DNA from 3 places in the Microbacterium hydrocarbonoxydans genome. Region 2 is predicted to be linked to each of the others. Evidence: predicted binding sites of a transcription regulator. Region 2 holds the regulator's gene; each other region holds the start of a gene.
The links. Region 2 encodes LexA, which represses DNA repair genes until DNA is damaged. Its sites were predicted from a motif close to TCGAACANNTGTTCGA; they were not measured.
Positions count from the first base shown of each region.

Region 1: the regulator LexA is predicted to act here: its motif matches at 1,991-2,006, upstream of BLW44_RS03280 (HNH endonuclease signature motif containing protein).
Region 3: the regulator LexA is predicted to act here: its motif matches at 3,695-3,710, upstream of recA (recombinase RecA).

Region 1 covers NZ_FNSQ01000005.1:617,937-627,781, forward strand. Annotated here, with positions in the region: gene hemL (glutamate-1-semialdehyde 2,1-aminomutase) at 1-512, shown strand, start outside; gene BLW44_RS03280 (HNH endonuclease signature motif containing protein) at 550-1,980, opposite strand; gene BLW44_RS03285 (hypothetical protein) at 2,126-2,575, shown strand; gene BLW44_RS18165 (ATP-binding cassette domain-containing protein) at 2,662-4,581, opposite strand; gene BLW44_RS03295 (enoyl-CoA hydratase/isomerase family protein) at 4,703-5,764, shown strand; gene BLW44_RS03300 (ABC transporter ATP-binding protein) at 5,989-7,716, shown strand; gene BLW44_RS03305 (ABC transporter ATP-binding protein) at 7,713-9,845, shown strand, end outside.
Region 2 covers NZ_FNSQ01000005.1:1,401,535-1,411,379, reverse strand. Annotated here, with positions in the region: gene BLW44_RS07140 (MinD/ParA family ATP-binding protein) at 1-75, shown strand, start outside; gene hisH (imidazole glycerol phosphate synthase subunit HisH) at 122-763, opposite strand; gene hisB (imidazoleglycerol-phosphate dehydratase HisB) at 760-1,377, opposite strand; gene BLW44_RS07125 (histidinol-phosphate transaminase) at 1,374-2,468, opposite strand; gene BLW44_RS07120 (LysM peptidoglycan-binding domain-containing protein) at 2,527-2,892, opposite strand; gene lexA (transcriptional repressor LexA) at 3,175-3,861, shown strand; gene BLW44_RS07110 (S9 family peptidase) at 3,968-5,833, shown strand; gene smpB (SsrA-binding protein SmpB) at 5,834-6,310, opposite strand; gene ftsX (permease-like cell division protein FtsX) at 6,397-7,311, opposite strand; gene ftsE (cell division ATP-binding protein FtsE) at 7,308-8,402, opposite strand; gene BLW44_RS07090 (DUF2510 domain-containing protein) at 8,488-9,845, shown strand, end outside.
Region 3 covers NZ_FNSQ01000005.1:2,280,920-2,290,764, reverse strand. Annotated here, with positions in the region: gene BLW44_RS11400 (FtsK/SpoIIIE family DNA translocase) at 1-1,887, shown strand, start outside; gene pgsA (CDP-diacylglycerol--glycerol-3-phosphate 3-phosphatidyltransferase) at 1,887-2,462, shown strand; gene BLW44_RS11390 (CinA family protein) at 2,459-2,941, shown strand; gene BLW44_RS11385 (helix-turn-helix domain-containing protein) at 3,083-3,391, shown strand; gene BLW44_RS11380 (DUF3046 domain-containing protein) at 3,415-3,639, shown strand; gene recA (recombinase RecA) at 3,905-4,948, shown strand; gene BLW44_RS11370 (regulatory protein RecX) at 5,267-5,863, shown strand; gene miaB (tRNA (N6-isopentenyl adenosine(37)-C2)-methylthiotransferase MiaB) at 5,947-7,494, shown strand; gene miaA (tRNA (adenosine(37)-N6)-dimethylallyltransferase MiaA) at 7,491-8,426, shown strand; gene BLW44_RS11355 (dihydrofolate reductase family protein) at 8,481-9,008, shown strand; gene dapF (diaminopimelate epimerase) at 9,074-9,845, shown strand, end outside.

The DNA of each region.
Region 1 (9,845 bases), 780 kb from region 2:
GGGCCGACGTCATGGATCTGCTCGCGCCGTTGGGACCCGTCTACCAGGCGGGGACGCTGTCGGGCAATCCGCTCTCGGTCGCCGCAGGTCTTGCGACCCTGCGGCTCGCGACGCCGGAGGTCTACGCCACGGTCGACGCGGCCGCGGCCCGTGTTTCCCGCGCCCTCGACGAGGCTCTCACCGATGCCGGTGTGACTCACGCGGTCGCGCACGCGGGGAACCTGTTCAGCGCGTCGTTCCGCGCGACGGCGCCGCGGACGTACGCCGAGGCCCAGGATCAGGAGTCGTTCCGGTATGCCGCGTTCTTCCACGCGATGCGGGAGCAGGGCGTCGCCCTGCCGCCGAGCGTCTTCGAGGCCTGGTTCCTCACCGCCGCGCATGGCGAGGAGGAGCTGCAGCGCATCGAAGCCGCTCTGCCCATTGCAGCGCGCGCTGCGGCTTCTGCCACGCCCGGTGCTGCCGCTTCTGCGGGGGCGTCTGCCGCGCCTTCTGCTGAGGATGTGGCTCAGTAGGCCGAAGCACCGACCAGGTTCGCAGAACTTGGCTGCTTCAGACGAACATGACCCGTCGCTTGGCGTCGTCTCGATAGGTCCGACCGAGGGGACTCGTCCAGTCGATCGCGCCGTCTGGGAGCTGGATGGCCGTCCACCGGTGTGCGTCTGCGATATCGGGATGCTTCAGCGCGTGATGTCCGGCGCACAGGTGAGCCAGATTGTGGATCGCGGTCCGGCCGCTTTTGGCGTGGTCGAAGGTGTGGTCGATCTGACACCGGTGCACCGGCATCCGACATCCGGGGAATCGGCAGTGCTGGTCTCGGGCGCGGAGGTGTCTGCGCATCGCCTCGGTCGGCGAATAGCTGTCGGTCTCGACGACGAGGCCCGTGGGATCGAGGAACAGCCGTGACCACCCGGGCATGCGCCCGGCGAGGTCTCTGGCGACGTCTGGATGCAGTGGCCCGTGCCCGTCGAGTTCGGCCGGACGGTCGTCGCACCCGCTGAGAGTCGTCGCTGCGACGGTGACGTGGATCCGACCGCGGATGTTGTCGAGTCCTGAGCCGTTCTCCGCACTCGGTTCCGCCGCCAGGAGCAGATCCATCAGCAGATCGGCCCTGACCTGATCGATCGTGCGAGTGTCGGCCGGGACCTGCTCGACAGTGGGGCCCGCGGCGGGACCTGTCGTGGGATCAGTGGTGGGATCGGTCGTGAACGTCCCGTCTCCGAAGATCGCATGGTCGTCGCGGGAGGCCGAGTCGTGAGCGATGTCGTCGGGATAGAGGGGGCTGTCGCCGTCATCCATCGGCTCGAGCACCGGTTCACGGTCTGCGCGCGCCGCGATGACGGCACGCGCGAGCTGGGTGAGCCGATCGATGACCGCTGCGGCGAGGTAGTCGGGAAGCACGGCCGTCAGAACGGCGAGCCCATCACCGACGGGACGCACGCTGACGGTGCGTTCGGAGGCCGCTCGCGCGTGGCGCGCCGTGGTCGTGGAACCCGCGAGCACCGCGGCCGCACCTGTGAGAAGCGCCTTCGTGCGGGCCGGGGTCTCCTTCTCGGCGACCGTCACGGCGACGACGTCGTAGCGCTGCAGCGCGTCGGCATCCGCTCTGCCGTTGTTGACAGCCTCGTGGACGACCCCTGCCGCCCGCACGATCTCGCGCACGTGGGCCGCCGAGACGATCCCGGCGCGGAACGCCTGTTGCACATGCGGGTGCCCTTTCTCGAGGAACGCAGCGTCGGTGAACGCGTACTCGATGCTCCCCTGGGCTATCCGGCCAGCCGCGGAGTACTCGGCGATCATCGATCGATAGATGGAGTCTCGATGGTGCGAGTGCTCGTCGCCGTCGGCTCTGCCGAGGCGCATGCGGCGTGCGAGAAGGCTCGACGCCTCCGCCTCGAGACAGGCGATCTGCCGACGGGTCTCGACCCATGAATCGAGCAGCTCGATGCGTTCATCGAGGTCGTCATGGGTGGTGGAAGGCATGCTCCGAGTTTAGTATATTTGTTCGAATGTCGAGCGGAACATCAGTATGGAAGAGGAGCGGAACAGTGGGACCCGACAACGGATCGTTGCCTTCCTGTGAGCAAGACACAGACAACTCGGAGAGCGCCGCTGGCAGACTGGACGCATGGTGACGTTGCTGCTGGACCAGACGCAACTCGAGATCGTGCTCTCGCCGATCGAGCGCGCAGCGAGCTTCCACCGCGACAACCTGCGTCTCGCCAGGGACACCATCACCAAGGTCCAGCTGATCGACGACGCATGGACCTGGCTCCGTGGAGTGCCGAACCCCGGGACGCACATTCCGGGCGTGCTCGCCGCCGGAACCTGGAAGGCCGCGGGAAGCGTCGACTTCGTGCTGATCCGCAGGCGTCGGCCCAGCGTGGTCATCGATCTCGCCGGCGACGACCAGTACCGCCGTCTGATCCTCACCACGCGCCACGGACTCGCACTGACCCAGGCCCTCCGCCTCGACGTCTCGGATGAGCCCGCCGACGTCGAGGAGATCGTCGCCACGGCGCCCACCCCCGCGTCGAAGGGGAGCCGCCGCCCGGTGATCCGACCGCGCCCGGCGTGACGCCCGCCACCGCGGGCTCCTGACGAAGAACGCCCTCCGCCGCCGTATGGCGCGGAGGGCGTTCTCATCGAGAGTCCGACGAGCGGTCAGGAGTGGTGGTGCTCGCCCTCGTGGTGCTCGTGGTGCTCGCCCTCGTGGTGCTCGTGGTGCTCACTCTCGTGGTGCTCGTGGTGCTCGCCCTCACCGTGCTCGATGGCCGGGGCATCGGCGGAGTCGACCGCAGCGCCGGGAACCTGGTCGATCACTCCGGTGCTCGCGACGGACCAGTGCGCGGCGTCCGCATCGCCATCCTCGGCGGCGGTGTTCTCGCCGAGCGGGTAGTCGCGCGGCTCGTCCTCGTAGTAGGCCCGTGCGGCGGCCGCGAGCATCGAGCTGACGGCAGCAGAACGAGGGTCGTCCGGATCGCCTTCGCTCGTGGTCTCCGCGTCGCCGGCGTCGACGTCCGACTCTGGGGATGACTCGTCGGCGTCCTGCAGCTCGGCGAAGAACTCGACCCCGGACGCATCCTCGGTCGAAGCATCCTCGGGGGCTGCCTCCTCGGTCGGCGTCTCGTCGACGGCCGCCGCCTCGTCGGCCGCTGCCGCTGCGGGTGCGCCGAAGAGGATGTCGTCGAACGACGGGGTCGGTGCGGGGGCCGAGGTGGGAGCGGGATCCGAGGCCTCGCCGGCCTCGATCTGACCGTCCTCGACGTGCGTGTCCGCCGCCTCGGAGACGACGTCCGCCGCGTCCTCGGCGTCGTTCGCGTCCGAGGCGTCTGCCGCATATCCGAGCTCGGCCGCGGCGTACTCGACGTCTGCTGCGGCGTCGGCAGCGTCGGCGTCGGCATCCGCCTGCACCTCGGCGGCGTCCGAGACGGCCTCGGCGTCGGCATCCGAGGCGGCCTCCGCGTCCGCATCCGAGGCGGCCTCCGCGTCCGCATCCGAGACGGCCTCCGCGTCCGCATCCGAGGCGGCCTCCGCGTCCGCATCCGAGACGGCCTCCTCGTCGCCCGCTTCGGCATCCGAGGCGGCCTCCGCTTCGGCGACACTCGCACCGACACCCGCCGACACGGGCGCGGCCAGGGCCTCGGGAGCCACGGTCGGCGCCGCCGAGGTCAGGGCGCCGGGGGAGAACCGCCCGCCGCGCATGAGGTCGATGAAGACGTCTTCCAGCGTGGGTCCACGCTGCACCAGGGTACTGAGCGCAATGCCCGCAGATGCCGCGATCGCGCCGACCGTGCCGGCATCGCTTCCGCGCACGGTGAGTCCGGAGCGCAGCACCTCGACCTCGAGCCCTGCGGCCGACAGCGCGGCAGTGAGCGCTGCGCGATCGGCGGCGTCGACGACGACCGCCCCGGTCGACGGATCGGCGAGCTTCTCGATGTCGCTGGAGAGAACCAGATGGCCCTTGGACAGCACGAGCACATGATCGGCGACCTGCTCGATCTCGCTCAGCACATGCGAGGAGACGAGGACGGTGCGTCCTTCGTCCGCGAGTCGGCGCATCAGCAGACGCATCCACCGGATGCCCTCGGGATCGAGGCCGTTCGCCGGCTCGTCGAACACGAGCGCGCCGGGGTCGCCGAGCAGGGCGTGCGCGACGCTCAGCCGCTGCCGCATGCCGAGAGAGAAGCTGCCGATGCGGCCCTCGCTCTCGTGCTCGAGGCCGACAAGGGAGAGCACCTCGTCGACGCGGGACAGAGGGATGCCGTTGGCTTTGGCTGCGATCGTCAGCTGACGCGCGGCCGAGCGCCGCGGGCGGTAGACCGTCTCCTCGAGCACCGAGCCGATCGTGCGCAGCGGATGGCGCAGCTCAGGGAAAGCGATGCCGCCGATGGTCGCGGTGCCGCTGGTGGCACGCACCTGGCCGAGCAGGATGCGCAGCGTGGTCGTCTTGCCGGCGCCGTTCGGGCCGAGGAAAGCGGTCACGACACCGGGTTCGACGCGCGCGGAGAAGTCGGACACCGCCGTCACGTCGTTGAAGCGCTTCGTGACGCGCGTGAATTCGAGCACCTGTCCGTCGGGCATCTGCGACCTCTCGTTGCAGTGGGCAGTTCTGTCTATCCTGCCGGAAAAGCCGCCGGATCGTGCATTTACCGTACAAACGCACTCGGATGCAAGGGTCAGTCGACGGGGTAGCCTGGCACGCGTGACCGAACTCAACGCCGCCCCACGGGTCCTCATCCGCACCGAAGGCGCTCTCGGTCGACTCACTCTCAACCGTCCGGAGGCGATCAACGCTCTCGATGTCGGGATGGTCCGGTCGATCGCGGAGGCGCTGGAATCATGGCGCGACGACACCGATGTGCAGATCGTGCTCATCGACGGCGAAGGGGAGCGCGGCATGTGCGCCGGCGGTGACGTCCGAGGCCTGCACGCCCAGATCGTGGCGGGACGCGCGGACGAGACGGCGGAGTTCTTCCGCGCCGAGTACGCGCTGAACGCGATGATCGCGGAGTATCCGAAGCCGCTCGTCACGATCGCCGACGGCATCACCATGGGTGGAGGCGTCGGCCTCTCCGGGCACGCCGCCATCCGCATCGTCACCGAGCGCTCGAAGCTCGCGATGCCCGAGACGCGCATCGGCTTCACCCCTGACGTCGGAGGCACCTGGCTGCTCGGCCGCGCTCCGGGCCGGTTCGGGGAGTACTTCGGCCTGACCGGGTCGACGATGAACGCAGCCGATGCCGTGTTCCTCGGCTTCGCGGATCACATCGTCCCCTCCGAGCGACTCGACGCACTGCGGGAGGCGCTCGCCTACCGCGCCGATCCCACCGGTCCGTCGGAGATCGTGCTGCTGTTCGACGAGACGCCCGAGCCGTCGGCGCTTCCCGCGTCCCGGGAGTGGATCGACGAGGCCTTCTCGGCCGACTCGGTCGCCGAGATCGTGGCGCGCCTCCGGGCGCATGGGGCGGCGGACGCCGACGCGACCGCCGATCTGCTCGAAGGCCTGGCGCCGACGGCGCTCGCGGTGACGCTGGATGCCGTGCGCGAGGCGCGGGCTCTGCCCGGCCTCCGTGCCGCCCTCGAGGGCGAGTACCGGCGGGTGATGTGGTTCGTGACGCAGCATCCCGACCTCGTCGAGGGGATCAGGGCGCAGCTGATCGACAAGGACCGCAATCCGCGGTGGGACCCTGCGACGATCGACGACCTCCCCGCCGATGCCGGCGCCGGGGCCAGGGAGTACGTGCCGGAGCATCCGCTCTTCTGACGCGCATCCGCTCGTCGCGTCACGCCGCCGGGCCTCGTCGCGAGTTCTTTGCCACGGTACACAAACCGCTGGCCCGCGCCCGAAAAGGTTCGCTGTGAGCGAAGGTCCACCCGCAGGGGGATACGAATGTCGTCGGTTCATGGCACTCTTGCATGTGCGCGATCGTCGGCCTGCGTCCGCCCGCCGAGAGACCTGCCACTTCATCCTTCCTAGAAAGTCCGCCTGTGCTGGGAAAAATCCTCGTCCGCTATCTCGCCCGCTATAAGTGGTTGCTCGTGGCCGTGCTGGTGTTCCAGTTCGCCAGCGCGATCGCGACCCTCTACTTGCCGCGCCTGAACGAAGACATCATCAACAAGGGCGTCGCACAGTCCGACACCGACTACATCTGGCGCACCGGCCTGCTCATGCTCGCCGTGTCCCTCGGCCAGATCATCGCCTCGGTCATCGCCACCTACTTCGCCGCGCGTGCCTCCATGGGGGCCGGCCGTGACATCCGCGCCGACGTGTTCGGCAAGGTGAGCGGCTTCTCCGAGCGCGAGGTCTCGCAGTTCGGCGCCGGCTCGCTGATCACGCGCAACACCAACGACGTGCAGCAGGTGCAGATGCTCGCGATGATGGGCGCCACGATGCTCGTCACCGCCCCGCTGCTCGCGATCGGCGGCATCATCTTCGCCGTCCAGACCAATATCGGCCTGAGCTGGCTGATCGCCGTCTCGGTGCCGCTGCTGCTGATCGTCGCCGGGCTCGTCGTGAGCCGCATGGTGCCGCTGTTCCGCAGCTACCAGGGCAAGCTCGACACCGTCAACAGGGTCATGCGCGAGCAGCTCACCGGAGTGCGCGTCGTTCGCGCCTTCGTGCGCGAGCGCATCGAAGAAGAGCGCTTCCGCGGCGCCAACACCGACATCATGGTGGTCGGCCGCAAGGTCGGCTCGCTCTTCGTGCTCCTCTTCCCGCTGTTCATGCTGATCCTCAACGTCACGATCGTGGCCGTGGTCTGGTTCGGTGGCATCGAGGTCAACAGCGGCACGGTCCAGGTCGGCACGATCTTCGCCTTCATGCAGTACATCGGTCAGATCATGGGCGGTGTCATCATGGCGAGCTTCATGGCGATCATGATCCCGCGTGCCGCGGTCTCCGCTGAGCGCATCGGCGAGGTCCTCGACGCGGAGTCCAGCATGGAGCGCCCGGAGAACGGCGTGACCGACTTCCCGACCCCGGGCTCCGTCGCCTTCGATGGCGTCGAGTTCACCTACCCCGGCGCCGATTCACCGGTGCTCACGGGCATCAGCTTCGCCGCCGAGCCGGGCGAGACGGTCGCGATCGTCGGGTCGACCGGTGCAGGCAAGACGACGCTCGTCTCGCTGATCCCGCGGCTCTTCGACGCCTCGGGCGGTGCGGTCTTCGTCGGCGGCACAGACGTCCGCGCGGCGGACGTCGAAGCCCTGTGGGCGACGATCGGTCTCGTGCCCCAGCGCCCCTTCCTGTTCACCGGCACCGTTGCGTCGAACCTGAGGTACGGCCGCGAGGACGCGACGGACGAAGAGCTCTGGCACGCGCTCGAGATCGCGCAGGGCCGAGACTTCGTCGAGGAGATGCCCGAGGGCCTGGAGTCCCGCATCACCCAGGGCGGCACCAACGTCTCGGGCGGTCAGCGCCAGCGTCTCGCCATCGCACGCGCGATCGTGCGGCAGCCGCAGATCCTCGTGTTCGACGACTCGTTCTCAGCGCTCGACCTCACCACGGATGCCCGCCTGAGGCAGGCGCTGTGGCGGGAGTTGCCGCACGTGACCAAGATCGTCGTCGCGCAGCGCGTCTCGTCCATCACGGATGCTGATCGCATCGTCGTCCTCGAAGGAGGCACCATGGTCGGTGTCGGCACGCACGAGGAGCTCCTCGAGACGAGCACGACCTATCGAGAGATCGTCGAATCGCAGCTGGGGGTGGACGCATGAGCGAGCAGGACACGCGCAAAGCACGCCGCGAGCGGGCAGCAGGACAGAACGCCGCCGGCACCACGACCGTCGAGCCCGAGATGACCGACGAGGAGAAGTACGAGGCAGAGCTCGCCGAGAAGGCTCGGCAGAACGGCGGCGGCTGGGACAGCGTCGCACCGGGCAAGGCCGACAACTTCGGCAAGAGCTTCAGCCGCATGATCGGACTGCTCAAGCCGTCGGCTGTGTGGTTCATCCTCGTGTCGATCGCCGGAGCCGTCGGCGTCGTGCTCACCGTCGCGGCACCGAAGGTGCTCGGCGAGGCCACGAACCTCATCTACAAGGGCTTCATCTCGGTGCAGCTCGGACAGCCGAACGGGGACTTCCCCGGGTTCCCCGACGGCACGTCGAAGGACGACGTGGTGTCGGCCCTCCGCCAGGGCGGCCAGGACGACTTCGCCAACCAGGTCTCGGCTCTCGGGAACTTCCGGGTCGGCGACGGCGTCGACTTCGAGGCGCTGCGGTGGGTCATCATCGCGGTGCTGGCCATCTACGTCACAGCCGCGTTCCTGAGCTGGATCCAGGGCTACGTCATCAACGTCATCATGGTTCGCACCATGTGGCGGCTGCGCGAGCAGGTCGAGGCGAAGATCAACCGACTGCCGCTGTCGTACTTCGACAAGGTGCAGCGCGGTGACCTCATCTCCCGCGTCACCAACGACATCGACAACATCACGCAGACGATGCAGCAGTCGCTGTCGGGCGCCATCACGGCCGTCCTGACGGTCGTCGGCGTGCTCGTGCTGATGTTCTCGATCTCCTGGCAGCTGGCCCTCGTCGCGCTCGTGGCTCTTCCGCTCATGGGTGTGATCTTCGGCGTCATCGGCCCGCGGTCGCAGAAGGCCTTCGGCACGCAGTGGCGCAAGGTCGGTCGTCTGAACGCCCGCGTCGAGGAGGCCTTCTCCGGTCACGCACTGGTCAAGGTCTTCGGCCGCGAGCAGGACGCCCTCGACAAGTTCAAGGACGAGAACGAAGAGCTGTTCCAGGCGAGCTTCAAGGCGCAGTTCCTCTCCGGGATCATCATGCCGGCGATGACCTTCGTCGGAAGCCTCACCTACGTCGGCATCGCCGTGCTCGGCGGTCTGATGGTGGCCAGCGGGCAGCTGCGGCTCGGTGACGTCCAGGCGTTCATCCAGTACTCGCAGCAGTTCACTCAGCCTCTGTCGGAGCTCGGCGGAATGGCCGCGGTCGTGCAGTCCGGCACGGCGTCGGCCGAGCGGGTCTTCGAGCTCCTCGACACCGAGGAGCAGGAGGCAGACGCCCCCGACGCTCCGAAGCTGGTCGACGGCCAGGGCGTCGTCGAGTTCGAGAACGTCGCGTTCTCCTACAACCCCGAGCGTCCGCTCATCACCGACCTGTCCTTCCGCGTGGAGCCGGGCCAGACCGTCGCCATCGTGGGACCGACGGGTGCGGGCAAGACGACCCTCGTCAACCTCATCATGCGGTTCTACGAGCTGAACGGCGGGCGCATCCTGCTCGACGGTCAGGACATCTCGCAGATCACCCGCGACGAGCTCCGCTCCCGCACGGGCATGGTGCTGCAGGATCCCTGGCTGTTCGCCGGCAGCATCCGCGAGAACATCCGATACGGCCGCTCCACAGCGACCGATGAGGAGATCCTCGAAGCCGCGAAGGCGACCTACGTCGATCGCTTCGTGCACGCGCTCCCCGAGGGATACGACACGGTGCTCGACGAGGACGCGTCGAACGTCTCGGCAGGCGAGCGTCAGCTGATCACGATCGCGCGCGCGTTCGTCGCCCAGCCATCGATCCTGATCCTCGACGAGGCGACCTCGGCCGTGGATACCCGCACGGAGGTCCTGCTGCAGCACGCCATGGCAGCGCTGCGTCAGGGGCGCACCTCCTTCGTCATCGCGCACCGTCTGTCGACGATCCGCGATGCCGACCTCATCCTCGTGATGGAGCACGGCGACATCGTCGAGAAGGGCACGCACGACGAGCTCATCGCCGCACAGGGCGCCTACTGGCGGCTGTACCAGTCGCAGTTCGAGCAGGCGGCGACCGACCTCGACGCGGAAGACGCGCTCACGGGATCCACGCCTGTGGTCGTCAGCGGCGACGCGGACGAC
Region 2 (9,845 bases):
CGCCTTCGGGGTCTCGCGGCGCCGACGCAGCAGGCGTGGTTGTCTGCTGCCGCCGCGGTCGCTCGCGGGTTCTGACAGCGCGGACCGGTCGGGGGCGTGCGACGCCCGTCAGCGCGCGCTGTCAGCCGCGGAGACTGTCGACCCAGTTGCGGAGGAGCTGGATGCCCGCATCCCCGGACTTCTCGGGGTGGAACTGGGTGGCCGACAGCGGTCCGTTCTCGACAGCGGCGAGGAACGGGTCCCCGTACGTCGACCAGGTGAGCACCGGCTGCGGGAACGGCGGGATCACATCGAGTTCCCACGACTGCGCGGCGTAGGAGTGCACGAAGTAGAAGCGCTCGTTCTCGATACCCCGGAAGAGCACCGAGTCGGAGCCCGGCTCGACCGTGTTCCATCCCATGTGCGGAAGCACGGGAGCGTTGAGCTCGGTGACGGCTCCCGGCCACTCGGCCAGGCCCTCGGTGTCGTGACCGCGCTCGACGCCGTGCGCGAAGAGCACCTGCATGCCGACGCAGATCCCGAGCACGGGGCGACCTCCGGCGAGGCGTCGATCGATGATCTCGTCACCGCCGTGCGCGAAGAGCGCATCACGGACGGCCTGGAATGCGCCGACGCCTGGCACGACGAGGCCGTCGGCTTCGAGCGCCTCCTTGCGGTCGCGGGTGAGCACCGCATCCGCACCCGCCGCGACGAGCGCCTTGACCGCCGAGTGGACGTTGCCGGATTCATAGTCGAAGACGGCGACACGAGGCGCGCTGCTCACAGTGCGCCCTTGGTCGAGGGGATGCCGTCCACAGACGGATCCAGAGCCTTGGCCTGACGGAACGCGCGGGCGAACGCCTTGTACTCCGCCTCCGCGATGTGGTGCGGATCGCGGCCGCCGAGGACCCGGACGTGCACGGTGAGCGCGGCGTTGAAGCTGATGGCCTCGAACGAGTGACGCACCAGCGATCCCGTGAAGTGGCCGCCGATCAGGTGGTGCTCGAATCCTGCGGGCTCCCCGGTGTGCACGAGGTAGGGACGCCCCGAGATGTCGACGACCGCCTGCGCGAGCGCCTCGTCGAGAGGCACCAGCGCATCGCCGTAGCGGGAGATGCCCGACTTGTCGCCGAGCGCCTCGAGGATGGCCTGTCCGAGCACGATCGAGACGTCCTCGACCGTGTGGTGCGCATCGATCTGCGTGTCACCGGAGGCGCGCACCGTGAGGTCGGTGAGCGAGTGCTTCGCGAAGGCCGTGAGCATGTGGTCGAAGAACGGCACCGACGTGTCGATGCGGCTCGCACCGGTGCCGTCGAGGTTCAGTTCGAGCTCGACGGTGGACTCCGACGTGCTGCGCACACGCGAGGCGGTGCGCGGGGTCTGGACGGGGCTGCTCATGAAGCCGATCCTATCGAGGCGAGGGCGTCGAGGAACGCGGTGGTCTCCGCCTCGGTGCCGGCGGTGACGCGCAGGTGTCCAGGGATTCCGACATCGCGGATGAGGACGCCTCGGTCGTAGAGCTGCTGCCAGACCCGCTGCGGTTCGGCGACGCCGCCGAACAGGACGAAGTTCGACCACGATTCGTGGGGCGTGTACCCCAGCGCCTCGAGGGTGGCGGAGATGCGATCGCGCTGTTCCACGATCTCCTCGACCATGCCCAGCATGACCTCGGAGTTGCGCAGAGCGGCGATCGCTGCCGCCTGTGTCAGGGCGCTCAGGTGGTACGGCAGACGCACGAGGCGGAGAGCGTCGATGAACGCGGGGTCGGCGGCAAGATAGCCCACTCGTGCTCCCGCGAACGCGAAGGCCTTGCTCATCGTGCGCGACACCGCGAGGCGCGGTCGCCCGTCGAGCAGAGTCAGCGCCGACGGCGCCTCGTGCGGCGCGAACTCCTGGTACGCCTCATCGACGATCACGATGCCGCGCGACGCCTCGTAGACGGCCTCGACCACGTCGAGACCGAGCGGGGTGCCCGTGGGGTTGTTCGGGGAACACAGCAGGATGACGTCGGGGTCGAGCTCCTCGACCTGCGCGGCCGCCTCATCGGGCGTGATCGTGTAGTCGGGCTGGCGGGCGCCTGCGATCCAGCGCGCGCCCGTGCCCTGGGCGATGAGCGGGTACATCGAGTACGTCGGTGCGAAGCTGAACGCCGTGCGCCCCGGTCCCCCGAACGCCTGGAGGATGTGCTGGAGCACCTCGTTCGATCCGTTGCCCGCCCAGATCTGTTCGGGCTGGAGTCCATGTCCGAGATACTCCGCGAATCCCTCGCGCAGCGTTGTGAACTCACGGTCGGGGTACCGATTCACATCCCGCAATGCGACCGCGATGTCGTCGAGGATGTCGCTCGCCACGGCATCCGGCACGGGATGCGTGTTCTCGTTGACGTTCAGGGCGATCGGAAGCGGAGCCTGAGGAGCGCCATACGGCGTGAGGCCTCGAAGGTCGTCGCGAAGCGGGAGGTCAGACAGTGATGCAGTCACCCTTCCCATGGTAGGCCGCGTCAGACCACTCGACTCTCGTCATGACGCAGAAGGACTGCGCGGGGCCTCACTCGGAGTACTGCGCGGGGATGGCCAGTTCCTGACCGATCTGCAGCTCGCCGCCGTGCAGGACGTTCAAGCGGGTGATGTCGCCGATGACCTCGCGCGGATCGGCAGCCGGTGCGATGCTCTCGGCGATCGACCACAGGGTGTCGCCCGGCATCACCGTCACGGTGGCGAACGACGCGGTGGCCACCTGCTCTCCCGATGCCATCGCGCTGCCGCCGCTGAGAGCGGCGAAGCCGATCCCCACGGCGAGCGGCACTGCCGCGATCGCGAGGACGACACGGCGGCCACGCGCCGTCAGCTTGAGCCGCGTCGCCGGGCGAACCGGAAGAACTACTGCTGCGGTGCTGAAGGTGATGGTGCTCATGTCGTGGCTCCTCTGCATCTCCCGCCGAAACGGTGAAGTTGGCGTAGCGTTCGCATCCGCGTCTCGGCCGGGAGCCTTTGATGCGAAGCTACGTTCCGAAGGTATCTTCGAATTCGAACATCTGTCAAGCGTTCTTCGAAAAACACATCCGATATTCGGCCGACACGCTCGAACAGATCTTCCACATCAGCGCGATTCTCGGATACGGTTTCGATACGGATACCCCACCACGGACCTCCGACATTCGAACTGAGACGCCGGATCGCATACCTGAGGAGCACCATGAGCGAGAACTCCGCACCCGAGTCCGACGTCCCGCGAACGCGTCGCCGGAAGAGCCTGAGTCCCAAGCAGATGGCGATCCTCGAGGTCATCCAGACCTCGATCAGCCGGCACGGCTACCCGCCCAGCATGCGCGAGATCGGCGACGCCGTCGGCCTGAAGTCGCTGTCGAGCGTCACCCATCAGCTCGGTCAGCTCGAGCTCAGCGGCTACCTGCGGCGCGATCCGGGCAAGACGCGTGCCATGGAGGTGCTCATCGACCTGCCCGGTACGAGCGGCGAGAACCCCGCCGATGTCGCGACGCCTGTCGGCGACGCCGCACTCGTCCCCCTGGTCGGGCGTATCGCCGCCGGGGTTCCGATCACCGCCGATCAGCAGGTCGAGGAGATCTTCCCCCTTCCCCGGCAGCTCGTCGGCAAGGGCGACCTCTTCATGCTCAACGTCTCGGGCGAGTCGATGATCGACGCGGCGATCTGCGACGGCGACTGGGTCGTCGTCCGGTCGCAGAACAGCGCGGAGAACGGCGAGATCGTCGCGGCCATGCTCGACGGCGAGGCCACGGTCAAGGTGCTGCGTCGCCGTGACGGCCACACGTGGCTGCTGCCGCGCAACTCCGCGTTCGAGCCGATCCTGGGTGACGAAGCCGTCATCCTCGGCAAGATCGTGGCCGTGCTGCGCGCCGTCTGACTCCCGCGAAGGCTCCTCCTGCACAGGAGGAGCCTTCGTCATGCGCGGCACCGTCGTCCGCACTCCGCCCGATGCGGGCCGTCGGTCGGCACCATAGGCTCGGAGCATGTCGTCGCCGTTCGGTACCTGGCCCTCTCCCTTCTCCCCCGCCACTGTCGCCACCGCCGCACCACGGATCGACGGCGCCCTATTCGTCGGCGAGGAGATCTGGTGGGGCGAATCCGTCCCCTCCGAGGGCGGGCGCCTGACCGTGCGCAGCTCGACCGGGGCCGACATCCTTCCCGCCCCCTGGAGCGCTCGCTCGCGGGTGCACGAGTACGGCGGCGGGGCATGGACAGCCGACGACGACGGCACTCTCTACTTCGTGGCCGCTTCAGATCAGCGCGTGCATCGGATGCCGCGGGGCGGCACACCGGCCCCGCTGACCCCCGCGGGCCCCGCCCACGGCGGCCTGCGGTTGCAGCAGGGCCGCCTGTTCGCCGTCAGGGAAGACCTGACGCAGGACCCTCACCGCCGGGCGATCATCGAGATCCCCACCGACGGTTCGGCGCACGACGACGCCTCTCGACTGCACGTGGTCGTCGAGGGCGAGTCGTTCTACGCGCATCCCGCCCTCTCCCCCGACGGTACCCGCATCGCCTGGGTCGAGTGGTCGGGACGGCGGATGCCGTGGCAACATGCCGCCCTCAAGCTCTCGGACGGTGCGACCGCCGTCGAGCTGCCCGCCCGCGCGGCTCTGCAGCCCGAATGGCTGGATGACACGGAACTCGTCTACGCCGACGATCCCTCCCGTCGCTGGACGCTGCACCGTCAGCGCATCGAGAATCTCCGAGCGCTCGGGCCGGCGGAGCCCGTGGGTGACGACGACGTCGACGCCGACACCGGATACGGGCTCTGGGTGCTGGGCAACCGCTGGTACCGGCCGCTCGATGACGGGCGTCTCGTCGCCGTGCGGACCGAAGGACGCGACGAGGTCGTCCTCCTCGATCACGACGGTGCCGCCCGGGTGCTCGAGCTCCCCGCCGACGGACATGTCAGCGTCGACGACGTCTCAGGCACCCGGGTGCTGCTCTCCGGGAACAGCTCGACGACATCGCCTGGCGTGTGGTGCGTCGACGTGGACTCGGGTGAGGTCACGGCGATCACCGGTGCCGAGCCCGTCGACCCCGACTGGATGCCCGCAGCCTCCTCACTGGTCGTGAAGGGAGCGCACGGCGACGTGCACGCCTTCGTGTACTCCCCGGCGAACCCGACGACGTCGGCACCCGAGGGCGAGCTCGCGCCCTACATCGTGTGGGTGCACGGCGGTCCCACCGCGCACGTCACGGGAGCCGCATCGGCCGCCATCGCGTTCTGGACGAGCCGGGGCATCGGCGTGCTCGACGTGAACTACGGCGGCTCCACCGGCTACGGACGCGCCTATCGTGAGCGCCTCGACGGGGCATGGGGCGTCGTGGACGTCGACGATGTCATCGCCGCCGCCCGCGGCCTCGCCGAGGCCGGCCTCGCGGATCCTCACCGCATCGCGATCCGCGGCGGATCTGCCGGCGGCTGGACGGTGCTGTCCGCCCTCGTCCGAGGCGGCACGTTCGCGGCGGGCATCAGCCGCTACGGCGTGGCCGACCTGCGGATGCTGACCGCGCACTCCCCCGACTTCGAGGCGCATTACATCGACGGTCTCGTCGGCCCGCTGCCGGAGGCCGAGGATCTCTACGTCGACCGCTCTCCCCTGACCCATGCGGACCGGATCGATGTGCCGGTGCTGCTGATGCAGGGAGCGGATGACCGGGTGGTGCCGCCGTCGCAGTCGGAGGCCATCCGCGACGCACTGGCTGCGCGCGGGATCGATCACGAGTACGTCCTCTACCCGGGTGAGGGACACGGGTTCCGTGCGAAGGAGACGATCGTGGATGCGCTCGAGCGCGAGTACTCGTTCCTCGGCCGCGTCTTCGGGTTCGCTACCGAGAGCTGATCACTCGCCGACGCGGTTGCGCAGGCGCATCGCGCGCTCGGCCTCGCGGGTGTCCTGACGCTCGCGCAGCGTCTGGCGCTTGTCGAACTCGCGCTTGCCCTTGGCGAGAGCGATCTCGACCTTGGCCCGACCGTCGGAGAAGTACAGCTTGAGCGGGATCAGCGTGTAGCCACCGGCCGAGACGGCATGCTGCAGCTTCGCGATCTCCTCGCGGTGCAGCAGCAGCTTGCGGACGCGCTTGGCCGAGTGGTTGGTCCAGTGGCCCTGCGAGTACTCCGGGATGTGCACGGAGTCGAGGAACACCTCGTTGCCCTTGACGAACGCGTAGCCGTCGCTCAGATTCGCGCGCCCCTGGCGCAGCGACTTCACCTCGGTGCCGGTGAGCACCATCCCCGCCTCGTACGACTTCTCGATGTTGTAGTCGTGACGTGCGCGACGATTGGTCGCGATGACCTTCTCCCCGCGTTCCCTGGGCATGATTCTCTCCTGATCCGTGCCGTGCAGTGGCTCCAGAGCCCGGTGGCGGGCGCACGACAGCCTGTCAGTCTATACCGACGGGCGGCTCACGTGCGCAGCCAGCGACGGATCGCGAAGCCTGCCGAGAGCGCGGCGAGCACCACGCCGATGCCGATCAGGACCGGCACCACGATCGCGGCGTCCCTCATCGAGACCCAGGTCGTGATGAACGGGACGCGCCCTCGCAGGTAGCCGTCGACACCGAAGTGCACACCTGCGACCACGGCGGCACTCGCCAGGACGGACCCGAGGAATGCGGCGAAGACGCCCTCCAGCACGAACGGCGTTTGGATGAAGCGGTTCGAGGCGCCGACCAGACGCATGATCCCGATCTCCTTGCGCCGCGCATACGCGGATAGCCGGATGGTCGTGCCGATCAGCAGGATGGCGGCGATGAGCATGAGCACGGCGATCCCAACGGCGATGTACGTCGCGACGGTGAGGGCCGAGAAGAGGGGTTCGAGGTACTGCAGCTGGTCCTGGACCTGCTCGACCCCGGCGACGCCGTTGAACGCCTCCGCGATGACCTGGGATTGCCCAGGGTCCTTCATCGTCACGAAGAACACCTCGAACGCCTGGTCCGGCGTGATCACGCTGGCCTGGTCCTCGCCCAGCTGGTCGACCAGCTTGGCGTAGGTGTCTTCCTTCGAGTCGAAGGTGACTTCGCTGATGAGCGGCGCGAGCGCCTCGCCCTCCAGCTGGTCGCGGACGGCATTCACCTGGTCCTCAGAGGCACCGCCGTCGACACAGGTGTCCTGCTCGGAGATGTCCGAGCACATGTAGACCGCGACCTGCGCCCGCTCGGTCCAGTAACCGCGCATCGTGCCGATCTGCGCCTGCATGAGGATGGCTGCGCCGACGAAGGTCAGCGAGACGAAGGTCACCAGGACGACGGAGATCACCATCGAGATGTTGCGCCGCAGGCCGCCGAGGACCTCGGTGAGGATGAGTCCGATTCTCATGAGGTCGGGCCCACTTCCTCTGCGCCGTCATCAGAGAGGCCGAGTCGATCGGCCACCCCGAGTTCGGCGACGTCGACCTCGGGAAGCACGATCGGGTGCGTGCGCGGACCGGCGGGAGCGACGGGGGTCGTCTCACCGGGCATCCGCGCAGCGACCTGCTCGACGACCGGCTGCTCGACGACCGGCTCCTCGAGCGGTGCGGCCTGCGCCTCGGGAGTCTCGGATGCCGTCGGCACGGCGTCGGACGACGCCGCTGCGGCCTTGCGCTGGGCACTCAGCTCCTCGGCGAGGGCCGCCCGGACGATCGAGAGGTCGGAGGTCTGGCGCTGCACCTCCTGGACCGCGGTGAGGGCTGCGGCGGCCGCCGCGCCTCGCACCTCCTCCGGCACGAGTCGAGGGATGTTGGAGGTGTCGCCGTATCCGCCGTGCACCTCGTCACGCACCATCTCGCCGTCACGGAGCTCGATGACCCGACGCTGCATCTGGTCGACGAACGCCGCCTCGTGAGTGGCCATGAGCACAGTCGTGCCTCCGGCGTTAATGCGCGCGAGCAGCTGCATGATGTCGACCGAGGTGGCGGGGTCGAGGTTTCCGGTCGGCTCGTCGGCGAGCAGCACCTGGGGGCGGTTGACGAGCGCCCTGGCGATCGCGACGCGCTGCTGCTCTCCACCGGAGAGCTCGTGCGGCATCCGCTTCTGCTTGCCGTCGAGTCCGACGAGGGCGAGAGCCTCCGGCACCGCCTGCTGGATGAAGCCGCGGGAGGAGCCGGTCACCTGCAGCGTGAACGCCACGTTCTGGTAGACCGTCTTCGACGGGAGCAGGCGGAAGTCCTGGAAGACGGATCCGATGTGGCGCCGGAAGTACGGCACCTTGCGGTTCGCGAGCGAGCGAAGATCACGTCCGAGCACGGCGACGCGACCTGTCGTCGGCACGTCCTCCCTCAGGATGAGCCGCAGGCAGGACGATTTGCCGGACCCCGAGGCACCGACGAGGAAGACGAACTCCCCGCGCTGCACTTCGAAGTCGACACCGGACAGCGCGGGCCTCGCGGTCCCGCGGTAGCGTTTCGTGACGTTCTCGAACCGAATCATGGCTGTTCGAGCCTAAGCGCGCCGTGTCGTGTGCCCGCGAGCGACACCCCGGGCACTCCCTGAGCGTCTGCCTCCACTGATATACATGGAGATGCCGATCCATGCCGTCTGCGTGGACCACGACTTCGAGGGGAACACCATGACGACGCCTGCAGGCTGGTACGACGACGGATCCGGGCGCCAGCGCTGGTGGGACGGCACGCAGTGGACGGAGCACTTCGCACCCGTCGCGGAGGCCCCGGCAGCAGAGTCCGCCGTCGAGGCGACCGCCGCAGATGCTGCTGCGGAAGCATCCTCCACCGAGGACGATCTGGATGCCACCCACGACCGGGCATCGGCCGAGACGTCGACGGGGTCGGCCGCGGAGGCTGAGACCGCCGATTCGATCCAGTCCGTGGCCGCGGTGGAGAGCCAGTCCTGGAACACCCCGGCACCGACGGATGCCGCAGACGACACGGTCGGGCAGAGCGCGTCGCAGACACCCGCCGAAGACGTCGCAGCCCCCGACGCCGCACCCGCGTGGGCGGCCTCAGAGTCCCCGGCGGCCACGCCTGCCGACTCCGCCGTCGAGTCCGCCCCGCAGCAGGACTTCGTCGCCCCGGGAGGCACCGGTCCGACGGCGCCGCTCGACGGCGACGTGCCGCCCTACGCGAATGCCGCCCCCTCTTACCCCGCCGCAGCGCCCTCCTACCCTGGCGCCGCTCCCTCCTACCCTGGCGCAGCGCCCGCGCAGCCCGGGGCGTACCCGACGGCTCCCGGATATCCGGCAGCCGCTCCCAGCTACCCCGGCGCTGCGGCGTACGCTCCCGCCGGGCAGAACTACGGCGCGCCCGGCGGCTACCCGCCCGCCTACGGCGCTGCGGCACCCGCAGCCCCGGCCGGCATCTCGATCGTCGGCATCGTCGGCCTCGGTCTCGCCGCCCTCGGCACGCTGCTCGCCTGCATCCCGGTCACCTTCGTGTTCGGCTGGATCCTGCTCGCCGCGGGCTTCATCGTGTCGCTGATCTCGCTCTTCCTGAAGGGCAAGAAGTGGCCGGGCATCACCGGGCTCATCCTGTCCGTCGTTGGCACGATCATCGCGGTCATCGTCGCGATCGTGTTCGCGGTCGCGAGCGTCGCCGACGCCGTCGACGACCTGCCGACGGACTCCCCGTCCAGTGGCACCGAAGACGGCACCGACACCCCTGAGGTCGTCGAAGGCGAGCTCGGTGCTCCCGTGACGATCGAGCAGCTCTCGGGCACGAGCGAGGTCACGATCAACTCGGCGAAGTGGGCGACCACCGACGGCTCGAGCATCGAGTCGACCAACGGCGGCTACGTCATCCTCGATGTCACCTTCGAGGGCATCTCCGGCACGAGCTACGTGAACCCCTTCTACTTCTCGATCGAGACCGCCGAGGGCGCAGAGGGCACCTACGACTACTACGTCGACGGGATCGTCGC
Region 3 (9,845 bases), 880 kb from region 2:
CTCGGCTCCGACGACATCACCGCCCTGCTGACGACCTCGGAGCCCACCCCTGCCTACGACCAGGCGGTCGTGGTGGAAGATCCCTACGACGCCGCGACCGAGGTGCTCTCCGACGTGCGCGCCGTGACGGAGTCGCTGGCCGGGCAGCAGTCCACGGCGCTGCTCGACGACGAGTCCGACACGGGAGAGATGCCGGAGCTGCCGGGGCTCGACGGCTTCGGAACCGCCGGCCCGGGGGAGAAGGGCCCGCAGGCCCCTGTCGCTCCGTACGTGCTGCCCTCGCCAGGGCTGCTGGTCGAGGGGCCGCCTCCGGTCGCGAGGTCCGAGGCCACCGACAAGGTGATCGAGCAGATCACCAGCGTCCTGACGCAGTTCAAGGTGGACGCCAAGGTCACCGGCTTCTCGCGGGGTCCGACGGTGACTCAGTACGAGGTCGAGGTCGGGCACGGGGTCAAGGTCGAGAAGATCCTGCAGCTCAGCAACAACTTCGCCTATGCCGTCGCATCCAATGATGTCCGCATCCTCTCGCCGATCCCCGGCAAGAGCGCGATCGGCATCGAGATCCCCAACGCCGACAAGGAGATGGTCGCCCTCGGCGACGTGCTGCGCTCACCCGCGGCGCACAAGAGCACGCACCCCATGACCATCGGTGTCGGCAAGGACGTCGGCGGCAACATCGTCATCGCGAACCTTGCGAAGATGCCTCACCTGCTCGTCGCCGGCTCCACCGGGTCGGGTAAGTCGAGCTTCGTGAACTCGATGATCACGAGCCTGCTGATGCGCGCGCGTCCCTCCGACGTGCGGATGGTGCTGATCGACCCGAAGCGTGTCGAGCTGACGAGCTACGCGGGTGTGCCGCACCTGATCACCCCCATCATCACGAACCCGAAGAAGGCCGCCGAGGCGCTGCAGTGGGTCGTGAAGGAGATGGACATGCGGTACGACGACCTCGCGTCGTTCGGCTTCCGTCACATCGATGACTTCAACAGAGCGGTCAGGGCCAATGAGATCGATCTGCCCGTGGGCAGCGAGCGTGTCCTCAAGCCCTATCCGTACCTTCTCGTGGTGGTCGACGAGCTCGCCGACCTGATGATGGTCGCACCGCGTGACGTCGAGGACTCGATCGTCCGCATCACGCAGCTGGCCCGAGCGTCGGGGATCCACCTCGTGCTCGCCACGCAGCGTCCGAGCGTCGACGTGGTGACGGGTCTGATCAAGGCGAACGTCCCGTCCCGCCTGGCGTTCGCGGTGACCAGCGTCACGGACAGCCGGGTCATCCTCGACAGCCCGGGCGCGGACAAGCTGATCGGTCAGGGTGACGCGCTCTTCTCGCCGATGGGCTCCTCGAAGCCCTTCCGCCTTCAGGGTGCCTGGGTGGACGAGAAGGAGATCGACGCCGTCGTCAAGCACGTCACCCGTCAGGCCCGTCCCGACTACCGTGCCGACGTGCAGGAAGCCCTGGAGCCGACGAAGAAGAAGGAGGTCGACGAGGACATCGGAGACGATCTCGAGCTGCTGCTGGCGGCCGCCGAGCTGATCGTCTCGTCGCAATTCGGCTCGACCTCGATGCTCCAGCGCAAGCTGCGCGTCGGCTTTGCGAAGGCAGGACGCCTGATGGACCTGCTGGAGTCGCGCGAGATCGTCGGTCCCTCCGAGGGATCCAAGGCGAGAGACGTGCTCGCGACGGCCGAGCAGCTCCCGCAGGTCATGGCGAAGCTGCGCGGCGAGGATGTGCCCGCAGCGCCGTCCTCGGCACCCGCCGCGTCCTCGGCGATGGCCTCAGGCGCTCCCCACGACCCGGTCGAGGCCCAGTATCAGGGCCTTCCCGTGGTCGAATCGGAATCGGAGGGCGATGAAGACGCCTGGGGACTGACGGGGCGCGAGTGATGGCTATTCCACGGCAGCTTCCGAACGCGATCACCATCGCCCGCATCCCGCTGGCGGTCGTCTTCTTCGTCCTGCTCCTGCTCGGCGGCACCTTTGGTCTGGCGGACATCGCGGTGCGCTGGATCGCAGCGATCCTCTTCATCGTCGCGATCTCCACGGACTGGGTCGACGGGTACCTCGCCCGGCGCTACGACATCGTCAGCGACTTCGGCAAGCTCTGGGATCCGATCGCCGACAAGCTGCTCACGGGTGCGGGCTTCATCGGTCTCGCGGTGCTCGGCGAGCTGCAGTGGTGGATCGTCGTCGTGATCCTGATCCGGGAGTGGGGCATCACGGTGCACCGCCTGATGGTGGCGAAAGAGCACGTGGTCGCTGCCGCATGGATGGGCAAGATCAAGACTGCGGTCCAGGGCGTCGCCCTGTCGTGGGCGCTGCTTCCGCTGTACGTGCTCATCGGGGTGGAGGCATGGGTCCTCGTGACCGTCGTCCTGATGATCGTGGTGCTCATCCTCACCGTCGCGAGCGGGATCGACTACATCGTCGCCCAGGTCAGAGGCGCAAGGCACGCACGGTGACGACGGCGGCCGACGCGCTGTCCGCGCTCGATGCACGGGGCTGGACCCTGGGCGTGGCGGAGTCGCTCACGGGCGGCGCCGTCGCCGCGGAGCTGGTCTCCGTCCCGGGTGCGTCGTCGGTGCTGCTCGGGGCCGTCGTCGCATACGCGACGCCGGTGAAGCACACTCTGCTCGGAGTCGACGAGCACCTGCTGTCGACGCAGGGCCCTGTCCGAGCCGAGGTGGCACGCCAGATGGCCGTCGGAGTCCGCCGGGCGGTGCGGGTCGACGGACGGGATGCCGACGTCGGCGTCTCGACCACCGGGATCGCGGGGCCGGACTCGCCGGACGGCCAGCCTGTCGGCACGGTGCACATCGCAGTCGTGACGCCGATCGCGTCCCGGACCGAGGCCTTCGTCTTCGCAGGCGATCGAGCCGCCGTCCGCTCGCAGGCGGTGGATGCGGCGCTCGCGCTGCTGAGCAGACTCGCTCGGGAATAGACGACGCGCATGATCCGTTATCTCCGATGTGCTCACACCGATTGCACAGCGTGCGAAGGTAGATTTTGTGAAGGTCGGTAAGACTAGACTGGCGGTCTCATCGAGGGAGACCTCGAGAAGGCGATCTGGGAGGAGGTTCCGATGATTCTTGTACGACAGGAAATCGGCGATGTGCTGAGGGACTTCCGCCTGCAGAAGGGGCGTACGCTCCGGCAGGTTGCAAGCAAGGCGTCTGTCGCTCTCGGCTACCTCAGTGAGGTGGAACGGGGCCAGAAGGAGGCATCGAGCGAGATTCTCGCATCGGTCGCCGACGCACTCGACGTCCCGATCTCGACCATCATGCGCGAGGTCGGAGACCGCATCTCGGTCCTCGAAGGCATCCAGGTGTTCCCTGATGTCGTTCCCGACGATCTCGTCGCCTCGATCGAACCCGAGCTCTCGCTCCACTGAGCGTCTGCTCGGCCTGATCGATCATGCGTCGCAGTGAGTTCCTCCGTGCCGTCGACGATGAGTTCGGCGGACGTGCTTCTTCGCTCGTCAGCGACCTCGTCCTGACGCAGCTCGGGGGGCGCACAGCAGATGAGGCGCTGGATGCCGGCGTGCCTCCTCGTGACATCTGGCTCGCGCTCTGCGTCGAGACCGACGTGCCGATCGAGCGCCGCCATGGTGCAGGTCGTCTGGAGCCGCGCCGCCGCTGACGCGCCTCTGCGTCCATCGTCTTCGGATCCCCGACACGCTGTGGTCGGCGTGTCGTCGAAGATCTGTTCGAAACCGGCGTAGTGTTCTGCACAAGTGGTTCGGAGGGTTCGTTCTCCCCGTTTCGTGGTGCTGGCGACGCAATGTCGGAGGTGCCTCGTACGGTGAAAGCAAGCCAAGAGCCATACGCCTTGTCGGAGAGTTCCGCCCAGCCGGGAGGACCGCGACAGCCTACAGGCGGCACCACGCGAGCATTAGGAGCACGTCATGCCATCACCCGCTGACCGCGAGAAGTCCCTCGAGACCGCCCTCGCCCAGATCGATCGCCAGTTCGGAAAGGGCTCGGTCATGCGACTGGGCAGTGATGAGCGCGCCCCTGTGGCCGTCATCCCGACGGGCTCCATCGCCCTCGACGTCGCGCTCGGCGTCGGAGGCCTCCCGCGTGGAAGAATCGTCGAGATCTACGGACCTGAGTCCTCGGGTAAGACGACGCTGACGCTGCACGCGATCGCGAACGCTCAGCGCGCCGGCGGTATCGCCGCCTTCATCGACGCCGAGCATGCGCTCGATCCCGACTACGCAGCCAAGCTGGGCGTCGACATCGACGCGCTTCTCGTGTCGCAGCCGGACACCGGTGAGCAGGCTCTCGAGATCGCCGACATGCTGGTCCGATCCGGCGCCATCGACCTGATCGTCATCGACTCCGTCGCCGCCCTCGTGCCGCGCGCAGAGATCGAGGGCGAGATGGGAGACTCCCACGTCGGTCTGCAGGCTCGACTGATGTCGCAGGCTCTGCGAAAGCTGACGGGTGGACTCAACCAGACGAACACCACGATGATCTTCATCAACCAGCTGCGCGAGAAGATCGGCGTCTTCTTCGGCTCGCCCGAGACGACCGCAGGTGGAAAGGCGCTGAAGTTCTACGCGTCCGTCCGGATGGACATCCGCCGCATCGAGACTCTCAAGGACGGCACCGACGCCGTCGGTAACCGCACCAGGGTCAAGGTCGTCAAGAACAAGATGGCACCGCCGTTCAAGCAGGCGGAGTTCGACATCCTCTACGGCGTCGGCATCTCCCGTGAGGGCAGCCTGATCGACTTCGGCGTCGAGCACGGCATCGTGAAGAAGTCCGGTTCCTGGTACACCTACGACGGCGACCAGCTCGGGCAGGGTAAGGAGAACGCTCGCACGTTCCTTCTGAAGAACCCTGACATCGCGCTGGCGATCGAGTCGCAGATCAAGCAGAAGCTCGGCATCGGCGGAGCCGTCGACGCACCGGCCGACGAGCTCGCCGAGCGTCGCCCCGCGTGATCATGATCGCTCCGGGATCATTCGTGGCAGGAGCGCACAGTGAGTGACGGCGGGGGCGATTCCGAACAGATCGCCCCCGTCATCCCGCTGTTCGGGCGGAAAACGGCAGGTCCGTCTCCCGTGGAGGGTGAGCTCGACCGAGGGGCTGACGATCCAGCTGCGACTGCCGCCGGTGCTGAGGCGTCCTGGCGTTCGACGTGGACTGACAGCCGTGACGGAACCATCGCACAAGAGAAGGCAGGGCGGTCACGCCCGATCGCCTCTCTGGAGACACAGGGTCCGAGCGATCGTCATCCGGCGCGCGGTGGCGCGCGAACAGTGCCGCGCCTCCGTGCTCTGCAGCCGCAGAGCGCCGGTGGCTCGCCGGCCGGCGACGCATCTCCCATCGATCCGCAGCAGTTGCGTGAAGGGGCGGAGGAGCTCCTCGTTCGCAAGCTGAGGTCGAGGTCGCTGTCTCTCTCCGAGGCGCGTCTGGTGCTCAGGGGGTACGAGCGTGAGTCGAGCAGGCTCGATCCGGCGGTCATCGACGAGGTGATCGACGACTTCTGCCGGCGCGGCTACCTCGACGACGCGATACTGGCCGGGCAGCTGGTGACCTCCGGTGTCGAGCGCAAAGGCCAGGGAAGGGTCGCTCTGTCGAGGGCCCTCGCACAGCGCGGCATTCCCCGCGACGTGATCGATGCCGCTCTCGATGAGCTCCCGGACGACGACGCCGATCGTGCGCTGGAGTACGCACGGACAAAGGCACGCAGCATGGCGCGACTCGACGGTGACACCGCGTTGCGTCGCCTGATGGGACAGCTGGCCAGGCGGGGATACAACGGCTCCGTCGCGATGACGGCAGCGAAGGCGGCTCTGTCCGAGGTGACGTCCGGCCGTCCGACGTCGGGCGTCCGTTTCGTCGAGTCCGACTGACTGTTCCCCCGGGCGTCCAGAGCGTCGGCACTCGGTCGTTCCTCGCTCACGGTGCATCGAAGCGCTCGTAGAATAGGGAGATCATGACTATCCCTCGCAGTGAGCCGACGATCATCAGCTCGTCGTCGGCAGCATTCGACCTCGACGGACGGCAGCGTTCGTACGAGGTGCGCACCTTCGGGTGCCAGATGAACGTCCACGATTCGGAGCGCCTGTCGGGGTCGCTCGAGAGCGCCGGGTATGTGCGCGCCGCCGTCGGCGACGAGCCCGATGTCGTGATCATCAACACCTGCGCCGTGCGCGACAACGCGGCGGGGAAGCTTTACGGAACCCTGGGCCAGCTCGCTGCGGTGAAGCGGCGAAAGGACGGCATGCAGATCGCCGTCGGCGGCTGTCTGGCGCAGATGGACAAGCAGGCCGTTCTCGACAAGGCACCGTGGGTCGACGTCGTCTTCGGGACTCACAACATGGGCTCGCTCCCGGGGCTTCTCGAGCGGGCACGTCACAACGGTGACGCGGAGTTGGAGATCCTCGAGTCGCTCGAGGTCTTCCCGTCCACGCTCCCGACCAAGCGGGATTCCGCGCACAGCGGCTGGGTGTCGATCTCGGTCGGCTGCAACAACACCTGCACCTTCTGCATCGTCCCGAGCCTGCGAGGCAAGGAGAAGGACCGTCGTCCTGGCGACATCCTGAACGAGATCCGGCTGCTCGTCGATGACGGGGCGATCGAGGTCACGCTCCTCGGGCAGAACGTGAACTCGTACGGCGTCGAGTTCGGCGACCGGCAGGCGTTCGGCAAGCTGCTCCGTGCCGCGGGCGAGATCGACGGACTCGAGCGCATCCGCTTCACGAGCCCGCACCCTGCCGCCTTCACCGACGACGTCATCGATGCGATGGCCGAGACGCCGGCCGTCATGCCGCAGCTCCACATGCCTCTGCAGTCGGGGAGCGACCGGATCCTCAAGGCGATGCGCCGCTCGTACCGCAGCGAACGCTTCCTCGGGATCCTCGATCGGGTTCGCGAGCGGATCCCGCACGCGGCGATCACCACGGACATCATCGTCGGCTTCCCCGGTGAGACCGACGAGGACTTCGAAGACACGATGAGAGTCGTCGAGCAGGCGCGCTTCTCGAGCGCGTTCACCTTCCAGTACTCGATCCGCGAGGGCACGCCGGCGGCGACGATGGAAGACCAGGTGCCCAAGGCGGTCGTGCAGGAACGCTACAACCGCCTTCTCGCCCTGCAGGAGCGGATCTCGCTCGAAGAGAACCAGAAGCAGGTCGGCCGCGAAGTCGAGGTGCTCGTATCGACGGGTGAGGGCAAGAAGGATGCGGAGACGCACCGCCTCACCGGCCGCGGCGAGGACAACCGCCTCGTGCACTTCGAGGTCACCCCCGGTTCGGCGGTGCCGCGCCCTGGAGACGTCGTCACGGTGACCGTCACCCACGCGGCTCCCTTCCACCTGCTCGCCGACGACCCCTCAGGGGCTCCGTTGCGAATCCGACGCACTCGTGGCGGAGACGCCTGGGATCGTGCGCAGGCGGACTCGTGCGCTGTGCCAGCCCCGGCTGCCGACGGCGCGCCCCGCGCCGTCTCCCTCGGGCTTCCGACGCTGCGCATCGGCGTGTGACCACCCCGAGCGCGAGTACGTCCGAGGGGCAGCGCCTCTGGGCGATCGTCGGCGCGACGGGAACCGGCAAGAGCGACCTCGCGCTCGATCTCGCCGATGCTCTCCGACGGGAGGGCAACGCCGCGGAGATCGTCAACGCGGATGCGATGCAGCTCTACCGCGGGATGGACATCGGCACGGCCAAGCTGCCGGTCGACGAGCGCCGTAGCATCCCACACCACCTGTTCGACGTGAGGGAGGTTCGGGACGACGCCGCCGTGGCCTGGTATCAGCCGCGAGCGCGTCAGGCCGTCTTCGACATCTGGAGCCGTGGAGGCGACGCGATCCTGGTCGGCGGCTCCGGTCTATACGTGTCCAGCGTGATCTACGACTTCCGGTTCCCGCCGCGTGATCCGACGGTCCGCAGGCGACTCGAGAGCGAACTCGAGGCCCACGGAGCGGCCGCGCTGCTCGAGCGTCTGCGCGCGCTCGACCCCGAGACGGCGCGCCGCGTCGACCCCCGCAACGACAGGCGCATCGTCCGCGCGCTGGAGGTCATCGAACAGGGCGGCACGACCCACGGCGCGGCGCTCCCGGAGAAGCCGACGCTGTGGCACGCCGACACCAGGGTGATCGGCCTGCACGTGGACCGCTCCGCCCTCGTCGAACGGCTCGACGCGCGCGTCGACCGGATGTGGGAGTCCGGCCTGGTGGATGAGGTGCGGATGCTGCGCGAGCAGGGACTCGAAGCCGGCACGACTGCTCCGCGCGCCATCGGGTACGCACAGGCACTCGGTCAGCTGGACGGTCGTCTGAGCGAGTCGGAGGCGATCGCGGAGACTCAGGCGCTCACCCGTCGCTATGCGCGTCGTCAGGCCTCCTGGTTCAAGCGCTACCCCGAGATCAGGTGGCTCGAACCGCCCGTGGACGCCGAAGCGCTCCTGCGGGGCTGACCGTCTCACTGCGGCTGCCTCGCAGATGTCGGTGGTCGGTGTCACCATGAACCCATGGCGACGCACTTCTACACCGCAAGCAGTCTCGACGGTTTCATCGCGACCGAGGAGCATTCGCTGGACTGGCTCCTGAAGCAGGACATCGACCAGGACGGCCCGATGGCCTATCCGGCGTTCGAGCAGACGATCGGCGCCCTCGCGATGGGCGCGTCCACGTTCGAATGGGTCATGCGTCACGAAGACGGACGCTGGGGCTACACGCAGCCGACGTGGGTGTTCACCCATCGATCTCTGGCGGTGCCGGAGGGAGCAGATGTTCGCCTGACGAGCGGTGACGTCGCAGACGTGCACGCCGAGATGGTCACTGCCGCAGGGGGCAAGGATCTGTGGGTCGTCGGCGGAGGAGGCCTCGCGGGGCAGTTCGCGGATGCGGGACTCCTCGACGAGGTGTGGGTGCAGTATGCGCCGGTGACGCTGGGGTCGGGAGCTCCGCTGCTGCCGAGACAGCTCGACCTCGAGCTTCTCGACGTCGCGCGCAACCGCAACTTCCTCTGCGGGCGCTATCGCGTGCTGCGGGGCTGAGCGCTCGACGCGTCGAGGGTGGCCACTCGACACGTCGAGTGGTGCCGGGCTCCTAGACTGGACGAATGGTCGCATTCACCAAAGGGCACGGCACCGGCAACGACTTCGTCATCATCGCCGATCCGGACGGCGCTCTCGAATTGACCTCGGAGCAGGTCGCCGTGTTGTGCGATCGGCACTTCGGCATCGGCGCAGACGGCATTCTGAGGGTCGTCCGCTCGGTGGCCATTCCCGATGGCGCCGCAGCGCTGGCCGAGGAGCCCGCAGCGGAATGGTTCATGGACTATCGCAACGCCGACGGCTCGATCGCCGAGATGTGCGGCAACGGCATCCGTGTCTTCGCGCACTTTCTGGTGCGCTCGGGACTCGCGACGATCGAGCCCGGCTCCACGCTCCCGATCGGAACGCGAGCGGGCGTGCGCGACGTGACCCGCAGTGAGACCGGGTATCAGGTCGACCTGGGCCTCTGGAAGCTGTCCGGCGACGATCCGCTCGTCACGGCCGACGGACTGCCGGTCGCTCGGCCGGGTCTCGGCATCGACGTCGGGAATCCGCATGTCGTGGTCGCTCTCGCGTCCGACGCAGAACTCTCCTCGCTCGAGCTGCACCGGTCGCCGCTGCTCGATCCCGAGCTGCCGGCGGGGGCGAACGTCGAGTTCGTCGTCCCCGGTGAGCCGCTCGTGCGTGATGGCATCGGCCACGTCACCATGCGCGTGTCGGAGCGCGGTGTGGGCGAGACCCTGAGCTGCGGCACCGGGGTCGCAGCAACGGCCCTGGCTGTGCGGTACTGGGCCGGCGACAAAGCGCCGAACCACTGGCGCGTGGAGGTTCCCGGCG